Oleomonas cavernae: one gene and its partner. The protein of the gene in region 1 binds, or shares a complex with, the protein of each later gene. Links are inferred from orthologs where the notes say so. Each region holds a gene or a part of one and is shown on either strand. Other genes may lie near its edges.

The links.
Region 2: the proteins of D3874_RS01980 (region 1) and D3874_RS14635 are in contact, whole or in part, in a solved structure (PDB 1A0O), measured with the Escherichia coli proteins. The link is inferred for Oleomonas cavernae from one-to-one orthologs.

Annotation. Positions count from the first base shown.
Region 1 is NZ_QYUK01000008.1:361,472-367,202, reverse strand. The notes cover bases 2,459-5,663. They hold D3874_RS01980 (hybrid sensor histidine kinase/response regulator), read left to right. Parts: upstream 2,459-2,766; coding sequence 2,767-5,463; downstream 5,464-5,663. Other genes in these bases: D3874_RS01975 (response regulator), read left to right, coding at 5,444-5,663; D3874_RS01985 (histidine phosphotransferase family protein), read left to right, coding at 2,459-2,652. Also shown: D3874_RS02005 (AMP-binding protein), read left to right, coding at 1-224; D3874_RS02000 (LysE family translocator), read left to right, coding at 250-882; 3'(2'),5'-bisphosphate nucleotidase CysQ, read right to left, coding at 889-1,677; D3874_RS01990 (DUF3553 domain-containing protein), read right to left, coding at 1,723-1,926; more of D3874_RS01985, read left to right, coding at 2,041-2,458; more of D3874_RS01975, read left to right, coding at 5,664-5,731. UniProt on the Escherichia coli protein: Involved in the transmission of sensory signals from the chemoreceptors to the flagellar motors. CheA is autophosphorylated; it can transfer its phosphate group to either CheB or CheY.
Region 2 is NZ_QYUK01000011.1:2,249,290-2,253,900, reverse strand. Bases 1,120-3,850 are described here. They hold D3874_RS14635 (response regulator), read left to right. Parts: upstream 1,120-2,157; coding sequence 2,158-2,544; downstream 2,545-3,850. Other genes in these bases: D3874_RS14625 (class I SAM-dependent methyltransferase), read left to right, coding at 3,258-3,850; D3874_RS14630 (protein phosphatase CheZ), read left to right, coding at 2,544-3,209; D3874_RS14640 (flavin-containing monooxygenase), read right to left, coding at 1,120-1,836. Also shown: D3874_RS14645 (MaoC family dehydratase), read right to left, coding at 1-327; more of D3874_RS14640, read right to left, coding at 403-1,119; more of D3874_RS14625, read left to right, coding at 3,851-4,064; D3874_RS14620 (TIGR01459 family HAD-type hydrolase), read right to left, coding at 4,098-4,611. UniProt on the Escherichia coli protein: Involved in the transmission of sensory signals from the chemoreceptors to the flagellar motors.

The sequences.
Region 1 (5,731 bases):
TGGTCGAGCATGTCCGCCAGGGTCTGCGCGCCCACAATCGGGCCAATCCGGGATCGTCGACCGCGATCAAACGGGTCCTGTTCATGGCCGAGCCGGCCAGCCTCGATGGCGGCGAGATGACCGACAAGGGCTACATCAACCAGAAAGCGGCCTTGACCCGCCGGGCACATCTCGTCGAAAAGCTTTATGCAGATCCGCCGGGCAACGACGTGATCGTGATTTGATCGTCGGTCCTGAGTTCGGGGAATTATGGATTTAGAACTGTTCGTCCGCGCCCTAGTCGTCGGTTACGTCGTTGCGGCGCCGGTCGGACCGGTCAATCTCGTCTGCATTCACCGCACCCTGCACATGGGGCGCATGAACGGCTTCATGGCCGGGGTGGGGGGCGCCCTTGCCGATGGCCTGTTCGCCGTCGTCGCCGCCTTCGGCCTGACGGCGGTGTCCAACTGGATGCTGTCTCATGACGGCTGGATGCGGTTGTTCGGCGGGATCTTCCTGGTCATCCTGGGGCTGCGGACCTTCTTCACCGAACCCCATGACCGCAGCATGAAGGCCGACGAGGGCTCGGTCCCGCACGCCATGGCCGGTACCTTCCTGCTGACCGTGACCAATCCCATCACGATCCTGGGCTTCGCCACCGTCTTCGCCTCCACGGGCCTTGCCAGCGACGGCAGCTACTCCAACGCCGCGATCACCGTCGCCGGGGTCTTCGGCGGCTCGGTCGCCTGGTGGCTGACCCTGTCCCTGCTGGTCGGCCTGCTGCGCGGCAAGCTGGAAACCAGGGGCCTGAAGCTGATCAACCAGATATCGGGCGTCGCCATCGTCGGCTTCGGCATATGGGCCTTGGCCAGCCTGATCGATCATCCGCTGTTGGCCGGCTGAGACGCCTCACCCGCCCTTGACGATGAACTTCGGGTTGCGGAAGCCGGGCTTGGCATAGGACAGCGCGGCGCCTTCCAGCGTGCTGACCGTGCCGCCCGCGGCGAGCACGACGGCATGGCCGGCGGCGGTATCCCATTCCATGGTCGGCCCCATGCGGGGGTAGAGATCGGCCAGGCCTTCCGCGACCAGGCAGAATTTCAGGCTCGAGCCGGCGGCGACCATGGAAGCAACCGAATAGCCGGCCAGGAAATCATCGGTCTCGTGGTCGCGGTGGCTGCGGCTGGCGACCACGGTCAGGCCTTCGGGCGGGACGGGGCGGACGGTGATTTCCTGGGGCGGCAGGCCCGCCTTGTAGACCATTGCCGTGCCGGCGCCGTGGCCGGTATGGGTCCAGCCCTTGGCGGGCGTGTGCACCACGCCTATCACGGGCACGCCGTCTTCGACCAGGGCGATGTTCACGGTGAATTCGCCGTTGCGCTTGACGAACTCCTTGGTGCCGTCCAGCGGGTCGACCAGCCAGAAGTGTCGCCAGGACGCCGGATCGCCCGCCGGCAGCTTGCCCGCCGAGGCCATCTCTTCGGCGACCACCGGGATGTCGGGGGTCAGCCTGGCAAGACCGGCCAGGATCACGGCTTCGCCGGCCAGGTCCGCGTCGGTGACCGGATCGTTCACACCCTTCGAGCGGACGTCGAAGTCGCTTTCATAGATCTTCATGATCGCGATGCCGGCCTCGCGGGCAAGATCGGCGAGGGCGACGATCAATTCGGCGCGGGCAGGGGCATCCAAACGCGACATGGCACTTCCGGTTGGTTCAGGGGAACGATATAGGCGAAGCGCACTCTAGTGGCGGTCGCGGCTTCCGTCATCGACCACTTGGAGGTCGACGACCTCGACATTGATCAGGCGCTTGCCCGCATGTTCGAAATTCACCGTGACCCGTGCGCCGACCACGCTTTGCACCTGGCCGATCCCCCAATCCGGCTGGCCGGGATGGCGAACCCGCACCCCGGGGGCGAACAGGCTGGCGGCGATATGCCTGGTCATGGGATGGGGCGCGTCATGGTGTGGCGCTCATGGGGTTGCTCGGTTAATCTCGATTCGTCCGTACTGTCGCCCGGCCGTCCTGCCGGGGCAACTCATTGGGTTTGAGCGCGCTCCATGAACGATCCGCTGCGCCTCGTCGGTCTGCTCTGCTCGCGTCTCTGCCATGATCTGGTCGGTCCCGTAGGGGCCGTGGTGAACGGGGTCGAACTGCTGACCGACGCGGCCGACGACGACGATCTGCGCGATCAGTCGATCGCCCTGATCGGCGACAGCGCCAACGAGCTTTCGGCGCGCCTGCGCTTCTTCCGCATCGCTTTCGGTGCCGCCGGCGGCGACGTGCCCATGGCACGCGACGAACTGGTTTCCATCGTTGCCCCGGTGCTCCAGGGGCGGCGCATCAGCCTTGGCGTCGAGGGCGCGCGCGACGGCGTCCCGCGGGAGCAACTGCGCCTGCTGTTCACCCTGGCGCTGATCGCGGCGGATTGCCTGCCGCGGGGCGGGCGGCTGACGCTCGACCTCGAAACCACCACCTTCGTCGCCCAGGGCGACCGCTGCGCCCTGCCGGCCGGCCTGGCGGCGGCCCTGGCCGGGGCCGAGGCCGAACTGGACCCGCGCAGTGCCCCGGGGGCGCTGGCCCGCCAACTGGCCGGTGCCGAGGGGCTGGTCGTTACCGCCGCCGCTGCCGACGGGGCCGTGACCATCGGCCTGAGCGCGCAGGCTTCCTGAGCGCTCAGGCCCGCCTGTTCATCGAATCTTTACTGGCCCTGACCGACCCTGTTGCCAAGACAGAGAATTGTGCGCCCGCCGCCCGTGGCGGCCGCGCCTTGGCCGGGGGTGCCCGTGGACGACCTGCTCAGCGAATTCCTTACCGAAACCGCGGAAAACCTCGACGTCGTCGATGTCGAAATCGTCAAGCTGGAACAGGACCCCAACAACGGCCCGGTTCTTTCCAATATTTTCCGCCTGGTTCACACCATCAAGGGCACCTGCGGCTTCCTGGGGTTGCCGCGGCTCGAGACGATTGCCCATGCGGCGGAAAACGTGCTGGGCAAGTTCCGCGCCGGCGAGATGGTCGTCAGCCCCGAGGCGGTGACCCTGATCCTGGCCTCGCTGGATCGCATCAAGGAAATCCTCGCCGCGCTGGGGGCCACCGAGCGTGAGCCCGAGGGCGACGACGCGGAACTGATCGCCCGCCTCGACGATCTGGCCGAAGGACGGGCCGCCAAGGCACCGGCGCCGGTCGCCGTGGTGGTGCCGCTGCCGGCACCGGTGGTCGACCTGCCGCGTGTTCTGAAGCCGGGCGAGGTCTCGCTCGAAGAGCTGGAAGCCGCCTTCCAGATGGCGCCCAGCCCCGAACAGATCGCGGCCGGCATCGATCCGATCCTGTCCGAGGCCGAGGCCGCGGCAACCGCCGCGGTAGTGCCCGAGGCCCCGGCGGCCAAAATGGCGGAAATCGCCCCGGACGCCGCCGAGGCGCGGGGCGACGGCAACGTCGGCAACCAGACCCTGCGGGTCTCGGTCGACCTGCTTGAAAACCTGATGACCATGGTTTCGGAACTGGTGCTGACCCGCAACCAGCTCCTGCAGATGGTGCGCCAGGCCGGCGACACCGAATTTGCCGGCCCCTTGCAGCGCCTGTCCCTATGCACCAGCGAGTTGCAGGAAGGCGTCATGAAGACGCGCATGCAGCCCATCGGCAATGCCTGGGCCAAGCTGCCGCGCGTCATCCGCGACCTGAGCCACGAGTTGAAGAAGAAGATCGACCTGCAGATGATCGGCGCCGAGACGGAGCTGGATCGCCAGGTGCTGGAGCTGATCAAGGATCCGCTCACCCATATGGTGCGGAACTCGGCCGATCACGGCCTGGAACGGCCCGAGCAGCGCCGTGCCGCCGGCAAGCCCGAGACGGGCCGCATTACCTTGAACGCCTATCACGAAGGCGGCCATATCATCATCCAGATCGCCGACGACGGGCGCGGGCTGGACCTGGCGCGGATCAAGGCGAAGGTGGCGGCGGCCGGGCTGGCGACCGAGGCCGAGCTCAATGCCATGACCGACGCCCAGTTGGGCCGCTATATCTTCCATCCCGGCATTTCCACCGCCGACAAGGTCACCAACGTCTCGGGCCGCGGCGTCGGCATGGATGTGGTCAAGACCAATATCGAGAAGATCGGCGGCACCGTCGACCTGAAGACCGCGCCGGGCAAGGGCACCAGCTTCCAGATCAAGATCCCGCTGACCCTGGCCATCGTCTCGGCCCTGATCGTCGAATGCGCGGGCGAGAAATTCGCGGTGCCGCAGATCGGCGTCGTCGAACTGGTCCACACCAGCCCTGAGTCCGAGCACAAGGTCGAGGTGATCAACCGCACGCCGGTGGTGCGCCTGCGCAACCGCCTGCTGCCCCTGATCTTCCTGGCCGAGGCGATGCGCCTGGTGCCCGAGAACGCGCCCCGGCCGACCAGCGCCTTCATCATCGTCGCCCAGGTCGGCACGCAGACCTTCGGCATCGCCGTCGACCGGGTTTTCGATACGGAAGAAATCGTGGTCAAGCCGGTCGCCTCGATCCTGCGCGACAATGCCCTGTTCTCGGGCAACACCATCCTGGGCGACGGCAGCGTCATCATGATCCTGGATCCCAACGGCCTGGCCCAGCGCACCGGCGAGGCCCTGCGCGATCCCCATGAGACGGCGGCGGCGGAAGCGGTCGGCCAGCGTGAAGGCAATACCACCTCGCTGCTGGTGTTCCGGGCGGGCGGCGCCGAGCGCAAGGCGGTGCCCCTGGCGCTGGTCGCGCGCCTGGAAGAAATCGAGGTGGCGCGGATCGAGCACTCGAACGGCCGGCCGATGGTGCAGTATCGCGGCAAGCTGATGCCGATCGTCGGTGCCGATCCCGACTATCGCCTGCGCCAGCAGGGCGGCCAGCCGGTGATCGTGTTCGCCGACGGCGACCGGGCGATGGGCCTGGCCGTCGACGAGATCATCGACATCGTCGATGATCGCCTCGATGTCGAACTGAAGGCTTCCCGTCCCGGCCTGATCGGCACGGCGGTGGTTGCAGGCCAGGCGACCGGCATGATCGATGTCGCGCACTACCTGACGCTCGCCTATGACGACTGGTTCCATCGCTCGGCCGCCGACGATGCCGGTGCGGCGCTGCGCCACCGCTCGGTCCTGCTGGTCGACGACAGCCCGTTCTTCCGCAACATGATCGTGCCGGTGCTGTCCGTTGCCGGCTATGACGTGACCACCAGCGTCGATGCCGATGCCGCCCTGAAGCTGCGCGACCAGGGCGCCGAGTTCGACCTGATCGTGTCCGATATCGAGATGCCGGGCATGGACGGTTTCGAATTCGCCGCCACCATCCGCCGCGAGGGGCGCTGGCGCGATACGCCGATCATCGCTTTGTCGTCGCGTACCGCCCCGGCCGACTTCGAGCGTGGCCGCAAGGTCGGCTTCGTCGACTATATCGCCAAGGGCGATCGCGACGGCCTGCTTGAATCCCTGCGCCATACCCTGGATGGCCGCCGTGCCGCTTGAGTTGGTCAAGTCCGGAGTTGCCGTGATGAAATCATGCCTCGTCGTCGATGACTCACGCGTCATCCGCAAGGTTGCCCGCCGGATGCTGGAGGAGATCGGCTTTGCCGTCGACGAGGCGGGGGACGGCAAGGAGGCGCTGGACCGTTGCGCCGCCCACCTGCCGGATTTCATCCTGCTGGACTGGAACATGCCGGTGATGAACGGGCTGGAGTTTCTCAAGGCCCTGCGCGCGGCGCCGGACGGCGGCGGCCCCATCGTGGTGTTCTGC
Region 2 (4,611 bases), on another replicon or contig:
CTCGATCACCTTGGCTTCGGCCACCACGGTGTCGCCGATCTTCACCGGCGCCTTGAACTTCAGGGTCTGGCCGACATAGACGGCACCCGGGCCGGGCAGCTTGGTGCCCAGCACGGCGGAGATCAGCCCGGCCGACAGCATGCCGTGGGCGATGCGCTCCTTGAACGGGGTGGTCGCGGCATATTCGGCGTCCAGGTGCACCGGGTTGGTGTCGCCCGAGACGCCGGCGAACATCAGGATGTCGGCTTCCGACACGGTCTTGGAGAAGCGGGCGGCCTGCCCGATGGTGAGGTCTTCGAAATAGATGCCCTGATACTGCGACATCATCCGCCCTTCATCTGCGTGTGCTCAAGGTGGGCGACCTTAATGGCGCCATAGGGCGGGTGCAAGGGCGGCCCCGCCTCACGCGCCGATATCGCGAAGCACGCCCTCGATTGCGTCGCGGTAATCGCGCGGCAGGACCCGCCGTCCCCATTGCGCCAGCCGCTTCCAGCGGCTGAGAGGGACACCGAGATCGGCCAACATCTCGTCGATGTTTCGAATGGAGAACGGGATGACGCTGGTTCCGCGGGCGTGATTGCCGTTGGTCCGAGCTTTCATGTATGCGAGTTCGAGAGCGACCTGCTCTCGCCGCTGCTCGACTGGCGGGAGTTGTAGCGCACCTGCCAGATACGCGGCGGTCCATACTGCGCCGATTTCGGCGTTGATGGTGCTGAACACAGACGAGTTGTAGCCGCAGAACGTCAGGTTCGGAACATCGTGCGGCAGAATCCGCCGGAACAACTCGAAGTTGCCGTCTTCATCATGGATGTTTACCGCCCCATCGAGAAACGGCACGGCCTGTTCGAATCCGGTCGCGGCGACAACTAGGTCAGCAGGAATGACTGCTCCGTCGTCGAGTTGTGCATTTCGCCCGGCGCCCAATGAGACGACTGCTCTGTCACGTTTGACGACAATAGCACCGGAGCGAACAGACTGAATGAAGCCGTCCGACATCATGCTGCTGGTGCTTTGGCCGATGTCCTCGAACCGTCCATCCGGTATCAAGCCCACATCACCGAGATGCTGGTCCGCGATCGTCAAGCGGCGGATGAGGGACCACGCCGGCCGGAAGACGCCGGGGTGAGCGAACATCGTTTCCGTCATGCGAGTCATTGCGATGTCTTCAATGTCTCGGCCCAGCATCCGCTTGGAACCCTTCCACAAGAGGCGCCGCGCAACGATCGTCACCGAGTCAGCGACCGTCGAGAGGGAGACAGCAACGTCGCACGCAGACTTGCCGTAGCCGACCACGATCACGTTCCGGCCGCGCGCCTCGTCCAGCGTCAGGCGCTGCGATGGCGCCTTGACGATGCCGCCAGACGCAGCGTAGGTGTCGGCGCCTGGCCACTGTAGAATCCGCGGCACGGAGAAGACTCCGTTGGCGACAACGAGGTGGTCTATACCGTGATTCTCGCCGGCTTCGGTCGTCAGCGTCCAACCGTCGGCGGTTGGCGCAGCATGCGCGATGCCCGTGCTCAACTTCAGGCTGTCAGCGAGGTCGAAGCGCTCGACATACGCCGCGATGTGAGACTGCCATTGCGCGGCTGACGGGAAGTCGGGCCATGAGCTCGGCGGCTCGTGATCGGTGAACGTATAGGTGTGACGGGTGTTTTGGGTCTTCAGGCCTGGATAGTGCCTCATCGTACTCCACACACCACCGACGTCAGGCGTTCGGTCGAAGGTCAAGACCTCATGGCCGACACGCCGCAACACTTTGGTCGCGACGAGTCCTGCAATGCCGGCTCCGACAACACCAATTCGCGCGGATCGAGTACCAGCCGCTGCCCTGCGCATCGATCGTCCGTTCAGCCTTTCCGGAGCATCGGGCAGCCCCGCTCGGTACGGAGGAAGCCTTCCAGCTCACATTTACCGGCACCTAGCGTCTCGTATCCGACATAATAGGCACGGATTTCAGCAATCTTCCCATCCCTGAACAAATACCATTCAGCGCCACGGATGGCCGGCGAGATGATGCCAAGGCGGTCCGGCAGCGGTGGCAACGGGGTCGAACCCCCCGCGAACAGTTTACCGTTTCTCAAGCATCAGCGGCGACGATCACCCTCAGTCGCCGCATCCGCGGCCCATGTTCGTGACAAAGCACAGGACCAGAAGCACATGTCCGTCGACCTGCAAATGCCGATCCTGATCGTCGACGACTACAAGACGATGCTGCGCATTATCCGCAACCTGCTGAAGCAGCTCGGCTTCGATAATGTCGACGAAGCCACCGACGGGCAGCAGGCGCTGTCCCGCCTGAAGGCCAAGCCCTACAGCCTGGTGATCTCGGACTGGAACATGGAGCCGATGACCGGCTACGACCTGCTCAAGGAAGTCCGTGCCGACGACCAGCTCAAGAAGACGCCGTTCATCATGATCACGGCGGAATCGAAGACGGAAAACGTCATCGCGGCCAAGCAGGCGGGCGTGAACAACTACATCGTCAAGCCGTTCAACGCCGAGACGCTCAAGACCAAGATGCGCGCCGTCCTGGGCGATTTCTGATGCTGGCCGACGCCCTCCATACCAAGGTCGGCGATCTGGTCGATCACCTGCGCAACACCCGGGCGACGCCGCCCAGCCTGGTCGACATCGCGGCGGTGACCGAGGTGCTGATCGGCACCATGCAGGCCTATTTCCGCTCGATCGACACCGAGATCTACCGGGAATTCCGCAATCTCTCTGACTATATCGCCCGGGCGCGGGGCGAGATCGCCTCGCTGCGTCCCAGCGACCTGAAGAACGAGCGGCTGCCGCGCGCCGGGCGCGAACTCGAGGCCATCGTCCGCTCGACCGAGGATGCGACCAACACCATCATGGCCGCGGCCGAGGCGATCATGGCCAGCGACCCGGCCCCGGCCGTGAGCGAGCGCTGCATGGAAATCTTCGAGGCCTGCTCGTTCCAGGACATCACCGGCCAGCGCATTTCCAAGGTGGTCGAAACCCTGACCTATATCGAGGACCGGGTCGCGCGCCTGAAAGACGCCCTGGGCGCCGAGCATGATGCACCGCCCCCGGAGGCCCCGCCCACCGGCGACCGCGCCCTGCTGAACGGCCCCGCCCTCGAGGGCGAGGGCATCGCCCAGGACGAGGTCGACCGCCTGATGGGGACCCCGGCGCCGGCCAAGCCCCAGGCCAGCCAGGCCGATATCGACGCGCTGTTCGACTGATCCCGCCGCCTCGACTATCCTTGGCGTCTTCTGGCCGGGGAGAATCGGGTGGCGGTTGATTTGACGGGCGTTTCGGAAACGCTGCTGATCCCGCTCTATGCCCAGTGGCGCGAGAACCGTCGCCGCCGGCCGGTCCTGCAGGACCCCAAGGTGGACGAGATCGTCGAGCGCCTAGGGGTCAGCTTCGCCAAATTCATGCCCAGCGCGGTCGAGCGCATCCTGATCGTGCTGCGCAAGAAGATCATCGACCGGCTGGTCGCCGATCACCTGCGCCGCCACGCCGGCCGCGCCGCGGTGATCAACCTGGGCTGCGGCCTGTGCAGCCGCTTCGACCGCCTCGACGACGGCAAGGTGACCTGGATCGACATCGACCTCGCCGCGGTCGAGCCGATCTGGCACGAGGCCTTTGCCGGTCACGACAGCCGGCGCCGCTTCGTGCGCGGCTCGGTCGAGCAGGCCGACCTGTTCGACACGCTGGCGGTGCCCCAGGGCGGGGTGCCCATCGTCATCCTCGAAGGCGTCTCGATGTATCTGTCGGAAGACAAGATGCGCGACCTGGCCGCTCGCATCGCCGCGCGCTTCCCCGGCGCCACCTTCGTCTTCGACATTCTCGCCTCGTGGATCGCCCGCGGCTCGGCCCTCTATCCCTCGATCGCGGTCACCGGCGCCCGCTTCACCTGGGGCCTGGACAAGCCCAAAACGGTCGAGTCCTGGGGCCCGGGCTGGCGCCTGATCGAGGATGTCTCGCTGGCCCGCCACCTCAACGCCGTCTATGGCCCGCTGGGCTGGCTCGGCCGCCTGAACCCGGTGCTGCGCAGCGCCTACCGGGTCCTGGCGCTGAAGCTCGGCCGCTAAAAGCCCTCTCCGCCCTTTGGGGGGCAGAGGGAACTACCACCTGAACCGATCGATCGCGGCGGTTACGTGGATGCCGTGGCTGTCGAGCACCTGGCCAAGCCGTGCCCCGTCCGGCGGGTCGTTCCACAGGTCGGCATGGACGCCGCCGGTCACCAGGATCGCGGGGATGCCTTGGGCATTGGCGCCGGGAATATCGGTCTCGATCCCGTCGCCGATGGCGATGGTGTCGGCCGGCAAGGTGCCCAGGATCGCCAGGGAGCGGTCATAGACGGAAGGATAGGGCTTGCCGTGCCAGTCGACCCGGCCGCCCAGGGCCTCGTACAGCTTGGCCACAGCCCCGGCGCAGGGAATGACCTTGTCGCCGCGCATGACGATGCGATCGGGATTGGCGCAGACCAGGGTCAGGCCGCGGGCCTGGCAGGCTTCGAGCTGGTCGCGGTAGGTCTCGGCCGTCTCGGTATCGTCGTCGAACAGGCCGGTGCAGACGATCAGGTCCGCCGCCTCGGCCGTCTCGACCAGGTCCATCTGAAGGCCGTCGAACAGGGGC